Regions from separate parts of the Janthinobacterium longum genome, predicted to be linked through region 3. Evidence: predicted binding sites of a transcription regulator. Region 3 holds the regulator's gene; each other region holds the start of a gene.

Region 1 (3,627 bases), on a different contig from region 3:
GCGATATCGCGCGCGCCCGGCACATTGTGGTCATCTTTTTCAGGCAGGGTGCAGCCCAGTACCGACACGCCGGTGCGCATCACATCCATCGGATGCGCGCCGGCCGGCAGCGCTTCGAGCGCCGCCTTGACATTGGCGGGCAGTCCGCGCAAGGACTTGAGCTTGGCCTTGTAGCCTTTCAGCTCGCCCGTGTTCGGCAACTTGCCGTGCACCAGCAGATAGGCGATTTCCTCGAACTCGCAGCTGTCGGCCACGTCCAGGATGTCGTAGCCGCGGTAGTGCAGATCGTTGCCGGTCTTGCCGACCGAGCACAGGGCGGTATTGCCGGCGGTAACGCCGGACAGGGCGACGGATTTTTTAGGCTTGAAAGTGGCAGCTTGTGGTGCAGTCATTGTGATCTCCGGATATAGGTGTGATTATTTCTTTTGCGCGGCAAACAGCGCGTCGAGTTTTTGTTCGAAGTCGTGGTAGTTGATCGATTCATACAGTTCCATGCGCGTCTGCATGGTGTCCAATACATTCTGTTGCGTGCCGTCGCGGCGCAGCGCCATGTAGACGTTTTCGGCGGCCTTGTTCATGGCGCGGAAGGCCGACAGCGGATACAGTACCAGGCCTACATCGGCGCCGCGCAGCTGGTCCACCGTGAACAGGGGCGTGGCGCCAAATTCGGTGATATTGGCCAGCACCGGCACTTTCACGGCGTTGGCGAAGGTGGTGTACATCTCGAGGTCGGTGATCGCTTCCGGGAAGATCATGTCGGCGCCGGCTTCGACGCAGGCCACGGCCCGTTCCAGTGCCGCTTCCAGGCCATCGACGGCCAGCGCATCGGTGCGCGCCATGATGACGAAGTCCGGGTCGGTGCGCGCATCGACGGCGGCCTTGATGCGGTCGACCATTTCTTCCTTGCTGACGATTTCCTTGCCCGGGCGATGACCGCAGCGCTTGGCACCCACCTGGTCTTCGATATGCAGGGCGGCCGCGCCAGCCTTGATCATCGATTTCACGGTGCGCGCCACATTGAAGGCGGACGAGCCGAAACCGGTATCGGCGTCGACCAGCAGCGGCAGGTCGCACACGTCGGTGATGCGGCGGATATCGGTCAGCACATCGTCCAGGTTGGAGATGCCCAGATCAGGCAAGCCCAGCGAGCCGGCCGCGACACCGCCGCCGGACAGGTAGATGGCCTTGAAACCGGCGCGCTTGGCCAGCAGGGCGTGGTTGGCATTGATGGCACCCACCACTTGCAACGGGGATTCTTCCTGGACGGCCTTGCGAAATGCGGCACCTGCGGAGTAAAGACTCATATGTTCACCTTATGGGTTCGAATGTTTCATGGACCTGCTATGAACATCGTTACAGCAAATGCCGTGCCAGCTAGCGCATTGTTCTACCCAAAATTGCTTCGCCATAGGGAAAACGGCGGCCTGGTGGCGGCTGGCGGGTGGCAGGTGATAAAGGGTATGGAATAGAAAGTGGTCTGGCGTTTCAACATGACGTTTCACTTATGTTTCAAGTTTCACTTTGAAACATAGGTGAAACGTTGCTGAAATAAAAACAGCCAGCGAGTGCCGGCTGCGACAGGCGATGCGTGGCCGCCTCAGGCGAGGCGCACCAGCGGGTTGGCAATGATATTGTCGATCTGGCGTACAGCTTCTTCGCAGGCGGCAGCAATTGCGCCGTCTTCGTCGTCACGCACGAATTGCATGGTCGAGCCTTCGAACACTTCCAGCCTTTCGGCGGTGGCGCGTTCGATATCGCAACTGGCCGACCATTTGCCATCGCTGGTCGGTACGGCCAGGGGAACGATTTCCCAGCCTTTATAGTGGATCTTGGAACTGCTGTTCATGGGCTACTCCTTGCGCAATAAAGAAAACCGGCGTCTCAAGGACGCAGCAGATTGTCCACTTCCGTTTTCGCCACTTCCAGGCCAGCCGTGCAAGCGGTCTCGGGCGTGGCATAACCACCCAGGGTGCGGCTGCGCTCAATGTCCTTGGCTTCGCCCTCGGCACCGGCTTCGCGCTGCAGGTGGTAGGTGAAATCCCACAGGTCGTCATTATCCTTTTGCGGCGTCACCGAGATCGTGAAACCGCGGTACTGTTCGCTACGTGCAGTAGTATCGTTCATGGACTTCCTCCTTGTGACAATCAGGTTAGCACGAAGCCCGGGCGCATGCGCGCACCTTGCATCGGCAGGCCCTGCTTGATATGCGGTTTTTACATATCAAATCGCGATCCGAGATATTTCTCAAGCGATCACGGCGATATAATGAGCATCCCTGCCAGCACCACGCCACCATGATGATGCCCCAAATACAAGCCTTCTTCGACCCCGCCACCGCCACCGTCACCTATGTGGTGTATGAAGGCGAAGGCGGCGCCTGCGCCGTGATCGATTCGGTGCTCGACTACGATCCCAAGGCGGGCCGTACGGCCACCGCCTCGGCCGACAAAGTGATCGCCTTTGTGCGCGAACACAAGTTGACATGCCGCTGGCTGCTGGAAACCCATGCTCACGCCGACCACCTGTCGGCAGCACCGTATCTGCAGCGGCAACTGGGCGGCGAGGTGGCCATCGGCGCTGCCATCCAGACGGTGCAAAGAGCGTTTGCCGACGTCTATCACCAGCATGGCGCCCCCGCCGACGGCTCGCAATTCGACCAGCTGTTCGCACCCGACCAGGTGTTTCATATCGGCGCGCTGGAAGTGCGCGCGCTGCACGTGCCGGGCCACACGCCAGCCGACCTGGCCTACCAGATCGGCGACGCCGTATTTGTCGGTGACACCCTGTTCATGCCCGACGTGGGCTCGGCCCGCTGCGACTTTCCGGGCGGCTCGGCGGCCCTGCTCTACCGCTCGGCACAGCGCCTGCTGGCGCTGCCGCCGGCCACGCGCCTCTTCATGTGCCACGACTACCCGCCGGCCGGCCGCGAGGCGCGCTGGGAAACCACGGTGGCCGCACAGCGCGCCAGCAATATCCATCTGCGCGACGGCATCACGGAAGAACAGTTCGTGGCCCTGCGCACGGGTCGCGACGCCACCCTGGACATGCCGGCATTGATATTGCCGGCGATCCAGGTCAACATCAACGCGGGCAAGCTGCCCGAGCCGGAAGAAAATGGCGTGCGCTATCTGAAAATACCGCTGAACGCCCTCTGACCCCTCCTAATGCAATAAACATGCTGAAGAGCAGACAAATCAACAAAGGATACGAATGAAATTGGACATTGGCCGGTCATATGGCGTCAAGGAACTGGTAGAAATTGTAAAGAACAAAGCCGACCGTGACTTCGACCAGAATGGAAAAGAACGCTATATACCGGAGAATCTGTACGACGTGTACATCGCTGAAAATGAGGAATTGAACGCGAACTCGATGCTATATGTTGGCCCGTGCGTTGAAATTGATGCCAATGACAACAAGGTCTATCCAGACCACGTCCTGAAAAATCATCTGGAATTTCATTATTCCTGCCAGAATTTTCAGGACGTCATCGATCTGGCCTATTCGCAAAAAAATGACGCCAGCATCGACGAATTTGTCTCTTGCCTCAATCATTATTCCGAGAACGATGACTTCCTCGACCTGGACCATGATGGAAGCTGAAAAAGCGGCCCAGACCATCGGTCT
Region 2 (3,627 bases), on a different contig from region 3:
GGCGGCGATATTGAGGCGCATGCCATAGGCGCGCCAGCGCTCGAACGACAGCGCCGGGTTGACTTCGAAAAAATGAAAATGCGAGCCGACCTGTATCGGCCGGTCGCCGCGATTGGCCACCACCACGGTGGCCGTGGTACGGCCCGCGTTAATGCTGATTTCGCCTTCTTCCAATCTGTATTCGCCTGGGATCATGTCCGGCTCCTGTAAAAATGCTGCGGTGACTACGGTATCGGGTTATGCACGGTCACGAGCTTGCTGCCATCGGGGAAGGTCGCCTCGACCTGGATATCGGGAATCATTTCGGCTATGCCGTCCATGACATCGTCGCGCGTGAGTATCTGCGCGCCATCCGACATTAACTGGGCCACCGACTTGCCGTCGCGCGCGCCTTCCATGATGGCTGCGCTGATCAGCGCCACCGCTTCCGGATAATTGAGTTTCAGGCCGCGCGCCAGGCGCCGCTCGGCCAGCAGCGAGGCCGTAAAAATGAGCAGCTTGTCTTTTTCGCGTGGTGTCAAATCCATGGTTGTCCTTTTGTATGGTCAGGTATTCCAGATGCGGGGAACCGCCGCGGCGCGCCCCAGCAAGGCCGGGCGCAGCAACTTCCACGCGGCCAGCATCACGCGGCGCGCCGCCTCGCTGTCGTCGCACAGCAGGCGCACCACCAGCACCGATTTCATTTGCGTCGCGCCAAACTTCGCGCCCTCGGGCACGGCCAGTGCGCGCAGCGCCGCCAGCACTTGTGCCGGCAACTGCATGCCGACCGCCAGCAAGGTCGCGCACACGCTGTGGCCGGCCATACCCAGCGCGCCTTGCATCAATGAGCCGCCAGCGACCAGCGTGCCCTGCTCCCACCACAGCAGTTTGCCGCCGCGGCGTATCTGCGTGTGCTGGCCGATGCTGCCGGTGTTGAATGATTCACCCGAGGCGCTACGGCCCAGGCAAACGATATCGAGGCCAAGGTAACTGGCGTCTTGCGCCAGGTCGACTTCATGGCGCAGGCGCACGCAGGCCTGGTCGAAGAAAATGCTCTCCTGCGGCAGCCATTCGATAGCGCTGCCCGCGCCCGCGCGCAACACGATGTGCTGGCCCGAGACATGGCCATTGGCGCGGTACCATTTGGCAGCGCCCGGCGAGGTGAGCAAGGCGTGCGCCCCATCGCCAACCGTCGCGTCGACGGCCAGCTGGTCGCCACCGACCACACCGCCCGGCGGGTGCACAATAATGGCGTGGCAGACCGCGCCGCCTTCCGGATACAGCGGCTTTTGCACGCGCAGCGGCCCGCTGTGACGGCGCTCGACCAGGCGACTGACGTCGCCGTGCAAGGCAAAGCCCAGCGTCAGCTGTGCCTGCCATGCCCCATGGGAGGGCTCGGCGTCGGTCGTCAATATGGACGTGCTGCAATCAGGCATGGCGGTAGTCAGTGCACAAGCAAATAAGCTTGATCAAAGCACGATGCGTGCCAATGCCTGAACTGGCAGCGGGAGGGAGGAAGTGACAATCATGCACCGCCGTGTGGCGGCTGCACCATCATGGGGCGCTTGCTGGACGCGATGCACCCAAGCCGGTGCCAGTTCTGCAATGGGGATCGTCTCTCGTAGTCAACCGGGAAGGCTTCAGAGCTGCCTGATCCATTGCAGGGCGGCCTCAAGCACCGCGTCCCGGTGGTCTTCAGGCTGGGTATCAAGCGCATGGTCGGGTGCGATTTTTCCCAGGATTACCTGGCCATTTCGGTCGGCATAACGCCCAGTGCTGATGGCCAGACTGGCTCCATCCGGCCAGGGGCGGTCGAACACACTGGTGGTCAATCCCGCAGTGGCGGCGCCAAAGGTCGCGCTGTGCGGGCGCTGCAGAAAAGCGGTCAGCAGGGCTTCTCCGGCACTGGCGGTGCGATTGCCGATCAATAGTGCCACCGGCTCACGCACGCCATCGAATATGGGATCGGCGCCGGTGAAATACGGTTCCTGGTCGTCGCTATCGGCTGGAATGCCGAAGGCCCAGCGGCGGCGCTTGCCGTTACGGTCGACCGTATAACCGACATCGATGTTGCCGTAGAGTGGGCGAAAGCCGGCAATCAATGGCCCGGTGCTGCCGCCGCTTTGTTCGCGCAAATCGACAATCCAGCGCCGCGCGCCGCGCTCATGCATGTCGCGCAGCACGTCGCGCACCTGGTGCGCGTAGCGTTGCCGCGCTTCCCGGGTGACGGGCGCCTTGCTGAAAAGCTTCACATAAGCCAGATCAGGCGCCAGCAGTATGGCGTCAATTGCGTGGTCGTCAGACGGACTTCCGGCACGCTCGCGTGCCTTGCTGGCGTCCAGGATGCGAATTTCCTCGACCGTGAGGAACCGGCTATGCGGGTCGCCAAGCAGGCGAACCACGTCCTTCAGCGTCAGACTCAGGTCGGCTGGCGACACGGCGCCGCTGACGCTGATGCCGGCACTTTGGCGCAAGGTGCGCAGCCGGTCCGCATCGTAGTACAGATAGTAGTTGGTCAGCTTGTCGAACGCTTGTTCCAGATAGGCCGCACTGTCCTTGCTCATCTGTCCCGGTGCGTACACCGCGCTGCTCCTGCTGAGCGACAGTGTATGGATATGAAGTTGGGCCGGTCCGCTGTTTACCTGGATAAAAACACCTACCTTGTCCGCTTCCGGGGGTATGTACGCGCTGGCCTGCAGCAGGCCGCCACTGAAAAGGTAATTGCCGCCACTATGACTGGCCACCTGGTCGCCGTGATAGGCGGTGATCAGGATGCTGAGACTGATGGCATCGGGCGTGCTCAAACGCAGGTCGGCGTTGAGATACAGACGCCGCCCCGCCACTACCAAAGCGGGCATGACCGCAGCGACTTCCGAGGCCTTGCCGGCACAAGTGGTCAGCGCGGCGTCCGCACCGAGGCGCAAGTCTTGCGCGACACCGCATTCGCTCGTTACCCGAAAGCTCGCGGTGACAGGCTGTACAACGGGCACGCCGTTGGCGGCTGCGACGGTTCCCCACAACAGTGCCAGCAGAAACGTCATCAGTGACTTCATGCAGACAACTCCATCTGCGCGGCCAGGCACGATAATGATCCTTTCTGTTCGCTACGCGCGGTGCTCATATCCAACCTGATTATTTCATCGACGCCATGGACTTCGGCCAGCCCTTGAAGATCACGGCAATCATATGACGCAGAACGGCCCCTGCTCGCGCAGCAACGCCGTGAAAGCTTCGAGCGCCAGCGGACGGCTGAAATAATATCCCTGCATTTCATCGCAGCCATGGCGGGTCAGGAAGTCGACCTGCTCGCGTGTCTCCACGCCCTCGGCGATCACCCGCATGTGCAGGTTGTGCGCCAGCGAGATTACCGACAGGGCAATCGCCGCGTCGCTGCTGCTGGTGGTAACGTCGTCGACAAATGATTTGTCGATCTTCAGCACGTCGATCGGAAAACGCTTCAGGTAGCCCAGGCTCGAGTAGCCGGTGCCGAAGTCGTCAAGCGAGATGCTCACACCGATATCTTTCAGGCTGGTCAGCGCGGCGACCGCCTTGTCCGGGTCGCCCATCACCGTGCTTTCGGTGATCTCGATGCCCAGGCAGGCCGGATCCAGGCCGTATTTGTGCAAGGTCGCCTTGACGAACGGCACG
Region 3 (3,627 bases):
CCGGCGGCAGACCAAGCACCGGCCGCGCCCACGCCAGGGAAGAAATAATGGACAAGAATGAACGTTGCGGCAGCACCCTGATCGTGCGGGGACTGCAGAAAACCTATGGCAAGCGGCAGGTGGTGCATGATGTATCGCTGCAAGTCGAGTGCGGCGAAGTGGTGGGCCTGCTGGGCCCGAACGGCGCCGGCAAGACCACCTCGTTCTACATGATCGTGGGCCTGGTGCCGTCCGATGGCGGCACCATCGATATCAGCGGTGTCGATATCTCCAGCCTGCCGATCCACCGCCGCGCACAGATGGGCCTGTCCTACCTGCCGCAGGAAGCATCGGTGTTTCGCAAGCTGACGGTGGAAGACAATATCCGCGCCGTGCTGGAAATCCAGACGGTCGACGGCCGCCCGCTTAAAAAGCCCGAAATCGAGGAACGCCTCGACAAATTGCTGGCCGACCTGCAAATTGAAAAGCTGCGCGAAAACCAGGCCTTGTCGCTGTCGGGCGGCGAGCGCCGCCGCGTGGAAATCGCCCGCGCGCTGGCTACCGACCCGCGTTTCGTGCTGCTCGACGAGCCGTTCGCCGGCGTCGATCCGATTGCCGTGATCGAGATCCAGCGCATTGTGCGGTTTTTGAAGGAACGCAATATCGGCGTGCTGATCACCGACCATAATGTGCGCGAAACGCTGGGCATCTGCGACCGCGCCTATATCATCAATCAGGGTTCGGTACTGGCGTCGGGGCGGCCCGACGACATCATCGCCAACGAGTCGGTACGCCGCGTGTATCTGGGCGAACACTTCCGCATGTAAGCCAATGAAACAATCACTGCAGCTGCGCACCTCGCAGCACCTGGCACTGACGCCGCAATTACAGCAATCGATACGTCTGCTGCAACTGTCCACGCTGGAATTGCACCAGGAGCTGGAGCAGTTGCTGACCGATAATCCCTTGCTGGAACGGCTGGACGATCCGCTCGACCGCTCGCTGCGCCTGTTGTCCGACGGTGCCCTGAGTTCGACGGCGGCGCCCGCTGAAGCGCCGCCTGCGCCACCGGGCCAGGAAGCGCCTGCACCGGCGGCAGAAGCGGAAACGTTCGATGGCGATGGCGGCGAGAGCACGGCCGCGCCAGAGGGCGGCGACAGCGACTGGAACGAGGCCAGCCGCGGCAAGGCGCCCGATGACGAGGATTCTCGTCCGCAACTGGAGGCCCATCACTGCACCTTGCGCGAGCACCTGATGGAGCAGATGCGCGTGACGGTACTGGAACTGCGCGACCGTGCACTGGTGGAATTGATCATTGATGCGCTTGACGACAACGGCTACCTGGAAGAGCCGCTCGACGATATCCTGGCGCGCCTGCCGGAAGAGCTGGAAGTCGATGCCGACGAACTGCGCACGGCGCTGGCGCTGCTGCAAAGTTTCGATCCGCCCGGCGTCGGCGCGCGCAACGCGTCCGAATGCCTGGCGCTGCAGATCAAACGCTTGCCGCAGGTGGCGCTGGTGACGCGCCGCATGGCCCTGACCATCGTTGAAAAACACCTGGCCTGGTTTGCCCAGCGCGACTTCAACAAGCTCAAGAAAGCCCTCGACTGCGATGACGAAGACCTGCGCGAGGCGCAGACCGTGATTCGCTTGTGCAACCCGCACCCGGGCGCCGTGTTCGCTTCGGATGTGTCCGACTACGTGGTACCCGATGTGGTGGTCAAGCGCGCCCGCAACGGCTGGCAGGTTTCGCTGAACAATGACGTGATGCCGCGCCTGCGCGTGAACGCCATGTATGCCAATCTGCTCAAGCAGGGCAAGGGCGAAGGCGGCATGGGCGCACAGCTGCAGGAAGCCAAATGGCTGATCAAGAACATGCGCCAGCGTTTCGACACCATCCTGCGCGTGGCGCAGGCGATAGTGGAACGGCAAAAGGATTTTTTCTCGCACGGCGCAGTTGCCATGCGGCCACTTGTGCTTCGCGAAATAGCTGATACACTGGGTTTACACGAGAGTACTATCTCGCGCGTAACAACCCAAAAGTACATGCTGACCCCGCATGGAATGTTTGAGTTGAAGTATTTCTTTGGCAGCCACGTCGCCACCGAAGCAGGAGGGGAGGCGTCATCGACGGCGATACGGGCCTTGATCGTGCAATTGACAGGAGCAGAGAACCCTAAAAATCCTTTATCCGACAGTAAGATTGCGGACATGCTGGGGGAACAAGGCATGGTAATTGCGCGACGTACTGTTGCCAAATACCGGGAAGCGTTGAAAATTCCGCCAGTGAGTCTGCGTAAGTCTTTGTAGTTTTTTCGGTTCCTCTGCGGGCCGGATCGATGGACACCGCACGAACCCGATCATCTTTAGGAGTGTGTATGAATCTCACCATCAGCGGACATCATCTCGAAGTGACACCAGCCATCCGTGAATACGTACAAACCAAACTGGAGCGCGTGAAACGCCATTTCGATCACGTTATCGATATTGCCGTGATTCTGACCGTCGACAACCTCAAAGAGAAAGAAAAACGCCAGAAGGCCGAAGTGAATCTGCGACTGAGCGGCAAGACCGTCTACGTGGAAAGCCTGGCGCATGACCTGTATGCCGCAATTGACAGCCTGATCGACAAGCTCGACCGGCAAGTGATGAAGTACAAAACCAAAGTGCAAGAGCACGGTAAAGAGGCGATCAAGCATCTGCCAGACAACACTGCTGAAGAAGCCGCCGCCGTCTAGGCCTGCCGCTCCAGATTGTTGTGATCAACTAAGGGCGCGCTGTTTTATCATCGCGCCCTTTTTTGCGTCCGTTTTTCCGCCTCAGTGACGCTCGCGGTGGCGCAGCACGACCCGTTCGCGGTCGGCAAAATACTGCGCCAGGTGTTCCGCCATATACACCGAACGGTGTTGCCCACCCGTGCAGCCGAGCGCCACCGTCAGATAACTGCGGTTGTCGGACTTGAACGATGGCAGCCACTTTTCCACGAAATTGCGGATATCGGCAAACAATTCCAGCGCGCTGGGCTGGGCGTCCAGAAAAGCGATCACGGGCGCGTCGCGGCCATCGAGCGGCCGCAGCGCCAGGTCGTAATACGGATTGGGCAGGGCCCGCACGTCAAACACGAAATCGGCGTCCAGCGGCACGCCCAGCTTGAAAGCGAACGACTCGAAGAACAGAGTCAGCGGTGCGCGCTCGGAGGCGACGATATCCTTGACCCAGGCACGCAGTTTGTTGGCGCTCAGTTCCGACGTATCGATCACATGGCCCAGTTGCTGGATTGCCGACAGCCGTTCGCGCTCTTCCGAGATGCATTCGATCAGCGTGCGGCGGCTGGCGGGATTGTGATGGGGCCGCAATTCATGCGACAGCGGATGGCTGCGCCGGGTTTCCGAAAAACGCGCCACCAGCGAGTGTGTATTTGCCGTCAGGAACATGACCTTGACGTCATGCCCCTGGTCGCGCAGCAGCGCCACATTGTCCGGCAGACTGGCCAACGACTCGGCGCTGCGCGCATCGACGGCCACGCCCAGGCGGTCCGTGCCCTCCTCCAGCAAGGTTCGCACCAAACTCGGCAGCAAGGCCGGCGGCAGGTTGTCAACGCAGTAATAACCGGAGTCTTCCAGCACATTGAGTGCCACGGATTTGCCG
Region 4 (3,627 bases), on a different contig from region 3:
AGGCCCAGGTTCACATACGACAGGGCGCTGTGGGTGGTACCCAGGTCGATGCCGATCGCAAATTGCGCAGTTTGCGCGCTCACAGCTCCACCTCGGCTGGCGCCAGGATGGCCGCGTCGTGCTTGTCGTTCAGTTTCGGCAGGCGCACGCTGGACGCACGCCAGCCGCGATGGCTCAGGGTTCCCTTGAACGGCGCCGAGCCGACCACATTGCCGGTCAGGCGCACGGCAGCTGGATCAAAACCTTCCTGCAGCACGATGCGGCTGCCTTCGTTTTCCGCGCGTACCGGTTCGATGCTGAAGTACTCGCGCATCACCTTGGCGCAGCCTTCGTGCACCACGCGGGCGGCCGCGCCGATATCGGCGTCTGCATGGCTGGCCAGGTTTTCCTGGGTAAAGTCGATCAGGCGTGCTTCACGTTGCAGCAGCGCCAGCAGTTGCAGGGCGGCGTCAGGCGTGGCTTCTTTCAGGATAACAGGGGCGGCGGCAGGTGCAGGCGCCGGCGCAGGCGTGACTGGCGCGACCGGTGCCGCCTCGGGCAGGTTCAGCTTTTCCACGCGGGCGGCATAAGCGCCATCGGACAGGGTGCTGAAAAAGGCGCCAAACGCCAGCGGGATGCGGCGCCAGAACGATGGATGATTTGGTGTGCTCATGATGGATGGTTTCTCTTATAGTATGGCGTCGGCGGCGCGCGCCTGAACAGCTCGATGCGCGGGGCCGCTTCGCGGTGTGTTGCAAGGCTGGGGCCATGGGCAGGCCAGCGTTTGCCCGCATGATACCAGTTAGCGGCGCTGGGCCAAAGCGGGCGCCGTCCACCGCGTTGGTCACAAATTACGTTTGGCAATAAAATGCAGGCAATGCCATATTAATAAAAAGGAAATCATGCAATTTTCTATCAAGAAGGTCAAGGTGGTGGCGGCCATGGTGCTGATCGCGCTGGCTGGCTGCGGCAGCAAGGGAGAAGCTGGCGGGCAGTCGAGTGCTGCGCGCTTGCAGGGCAAGGAAAAGGGCGCGGAGTTTCTCGCCTATGAACATTCGGTTGGCGTCGATACCAGCGAGGCCCGGGTGCAACCGCTGTATGAAAAAGTGGTGGCCGCCTGCAAGGCCGATACCGCAAACGGCTGCATGCTGCTCGATTCCAGTCTCGATAGCGGCCGTTACATGCAGGCGCGCATCAGCCTGCGCGCCAAGCCGGCCGGCATCGTGAAGCTGGTCGCGCTGGTGGCGACCGAAGGCGAGCTGACCAGTCAAGGCACCAAGGCTGAAGATCTGGGGCGCCCCGTGCTGGACAGCCGCAAGCGCCTGGAAATGCTCAGGCAGTACCAGGCGCAGTTGCAGGAACTGGAAAAACGCTCTGGTAATAATGTCGATGCACTGATCAAGGTCACGAAAGAACTGGCCACCGTACAGACAGAACTGGAAGAGGCGACGGCCGCCAACTCGCTGCTGATGCAGCGCATCGACACCGACTTGCTCAATGTTGCGATCAGCGCGCAAGGCAAGCGCAGCTTCTGGTCGCCCGTCAAGCGCTCCTTGGGCAACTTTACGGAAAACCTGTCCGAGGGCACGGCCAATGCCATCACGGCGCTCGCGTTTATCCTGCCGTGGCTGGTTGGCTTTGCCATCTTTTTCCCGCTGCTGCGCAAAGGCTGGCGCCGCCTGCGCGCACCACGCAAGGGCGTTGAAAAGTAAAGCACCAGCGCGTTGCATTTGCAGAACCCGGTTGCACAGCCCTTGTGCATCCGGGTTTTTTTTCGTGCAAGAAATACGCGTGCGCACCAGACAATGGCGTATTTGCTCATGTGGCGAGCAAGCCGACGCTGGCATGCATTCTGCTTTAACAACCCTGTATGCCCCTCTCGACTATCCATCCACACTCAGGAGTCCACATGTCACGACGCATCATCTTGAAAGCGGCAGCAGCAGGCGCATTGGCCATGGTTGCCTCGGCCTGCATGCAGTCGGCGTTTGCCGCCGATACCATCAAGGTAGGGATTTTGCATTCCCTGTCCGGCACCATGGCCATTTCCGAAACGTCGCTGAAAGACGTGGCGCTGATGACGATCGCCGAGATCAATGCCAAGGGTGGTGTGCTGGGCAAGCAGCTGGAACCTGTAGTGGTCGACCCGGCTTCGAACTGGCCGCTGTTTGCGGAAAAAGCGCGTCAGCTGGTAGCGCAGGACAAGGTGTCGGTGGTGTTCGGCTGCTGGACCTCGGTGTCGCGCAAGTCGGTGCTGCCAGTGTTCAAGGAACTCAACAGCTTGCTGTTCTACCCGGTGCAGTACGAGGGCGAGGAACTGGAAAAGAATGTGTTTTATACGGGCGCCGCGCCGAACCAGCAGGCAATTCCCGCCGTCGAATACCTGATGAGCGCCGATGGTGGCGGGGCTAAACGTTTTGTGCTGTTGGGCACCGATTATGTGTATCCGCGCACGACCAACAAGATCCTGCGCGCTTTCCTGAAAAGCAAGGGTGTCAAGGACAGCGATATCAGCGAGGTCTACACGCCGTTCGGCCATGCCGACTACCAGACCATCGTTGCCAATATCAAGAAGTTTTCGGCCGGCGGCAAGACGGCCGTTATCTCGACCATCAATGGCGATTCGAACGTGCCGTTCTACAAGGAACTGGGCAATGCCGGCCTGAAAGCCACCGACGTGCCGGTGGTGGCTTTCTCGGTCGGCGAGGAAGAGCTGCGCGGCATCGACACCAAGCCTTTGCTGGGCCACCTGGCGGCGTGGAACTATTTCGAGTCCGTCAAGAACCCGGTAAATACCGACTTCATCAAGAAGTGGAAGGCCTACGCTGTCAAGCAGAAGCTGCCGAACGCCGCCTCGGTGGTCACCAACGATCCGATGGAAGCGACCTATGTCGGCATCCATATGTGGGCGCAGGCGGTGGAAAAGGCCAAGTCGACCGATACCGACAAGGTGATCGCCGCCATGGGTGGCCAGACCTTCAAGGCGCCGTCGGGCTTTACGCTGACCATGGATGCCACCAACCACCACCTGCACAAGCCGGTGATGATCGGCGAAATCAAGGCCGACGGCCAGTTCAATGTGGTGTGGAAAACCAAGGAGCCGATCCGCGCCCAGCCGTGGAGCCCGTATATCAAGGGTAATGAGGCGAAGCAGAAGTTGTAATCGCTTGCGCGTCGAAACTTAGTTGTGACCCCAGGCAAAGAGCTGGGGGCCAGACGGGGACGCCGAGTCCCGTCGGGTCTGACCCTGGAATTTGCCTTCGGGGTAAGGAAGCTCATCAACATAGTTGCTTTTCCATCCAGGAACCCATGCGCATGCAGCTCCTCCCCAAACTGCTGGTCTTCGCCTGTCTGATTTTCTCTTCTTTGGCACAGGCCGCCATCGATCCCGCCTTGCTGAAACCGCTGTCCGGCGACGACCCCGAAGCCCGGGTTGCGGCCGTCGGCCAGATTGCCGCCCTGGCCACGCCCGAGGCTGCCCGTGTGCTGCAGGCATTGCAGGCCGAAACCCTGTATGCCACGCCGGGCGGCCAGTTGCTGATCGTCGAGGGTGACGGCGGTCTAGCCTATGATCCCGCCACCGGCAAGACCGGGCCTGCACCGGACGGCATCGACGGCGTGATGGTCAACAACCGCCTGCGCGGCGTG

The links. The regulator sigma-54, encoded in region 3, starts transcription at its own class of promoters, with help from an activator protein. The targets are predictions, from matches to a motif close to TGGCANGNAANCTGCTTT.
Region 1: the regulator sigma-54 is predicted to act here: its motif matches at 1,356-1,373, upstream of prpB (methylisocitrate lyase).
Region 2: the regulator sigma-54 is predicted to act here: its motif matches at 1,451-1,468, upstream of ACQ4WM_RS20745 (urease accessory protein UreD).
Region 4: the regulator sigma-54 is predicted to act here: its motif matches at 1,821-1,838, upstream of urtA (urea ABC transporter substrate-binding protein).

The regions. Positions count from the first base shown of each region.
Region 1 is NZ_JBNYXQ010000010.1:58,573-62,199, reverse strand. It holds gene prpC (bifunctional 2-methylcitrate synthase/citrate synthase) at 1-392, opposite strand, end outside; gene prpB (methylisocitrate lyase) at 417-1,304, opposite strand; gene ACQ4WM_RS20985 (hypothetical protein) at 1,598-1,846, opposite strand; gene ACQ4WM_RS20980 (hypothetical protein) at 1,882-2,124, opposite strand; gene ACQ4WM_RS20975 (MBL fold metallo-hydrolase) at 2,298-3,155, shown strand; gene ACQ4WM_RS20970 (DUF7716 domain-containing protein) at 3,211-3,603, shown strand.
Region 2 is NZ_JBNYXQ010000010.1:14,734-18,360, reverse strand. It holds gene ACQ4WM_RS20755 (urease subunit beta) at 1-195, opposite strand, end outside; gene ACQ4WM_RS20750 (urease subunit gamma) at 225-527, opposite strand; gene ACQ4WM_RS20745 (urease accessory protein UreD) at 546-1,415, opposite strand; gene ACQ4WM_RS20740 (S41 family peptidase) at 1,620-3,032, opposite strand; gene ACQ4WM_RS20735 (GGDEF/EAL domain-containing response regulator) at 3,162-3,627, opposite strand, start outside.
Region 3 is NZ_JBNYXQ010000002.1:382,960-386,586, forward strand. It holds gene lptA (lipopolysaccharide transport periplasmic protein LptA) at 1-48, shown strand, start outside; gene lptB (LPS export ABC transporter ATP-binding protein) at 48-806, shown strand; gene ACQ4WM_RS09995 (RNA polymerase factor sigma-54) at 811-2,289, shown strand; gene hpf (ribosome hibernation-promoting factor, HPF/YfiA family) at 2,358-2,717, shown strand; gene rapZ (RNase adapter RapZ) at 2,799-3,627, opposite strand, start outside.
Region 4 is NZ_JBNYXQ010000013.1:85,633-89,259, reverse strand. It holds gene ACQ4WM_RS23215 (Hsp70 family protein) at 1-83, opposite strand, end outside; gene ACQ4WM_RS23210 (DUF2760 domain-containing protein) at 80-652, opposite strand; gene ACQ4WM_RS23205 (DUF4349 domain-containing protein) at 882-1,691, shown strand; gene urtA (urea ABC transporter substrate-binding protein) at 1,889-3,142, shown strand; gene urtB (urea ABC transporter permease subunit UrtB) at 3,295-3,627, shown strand, end outside.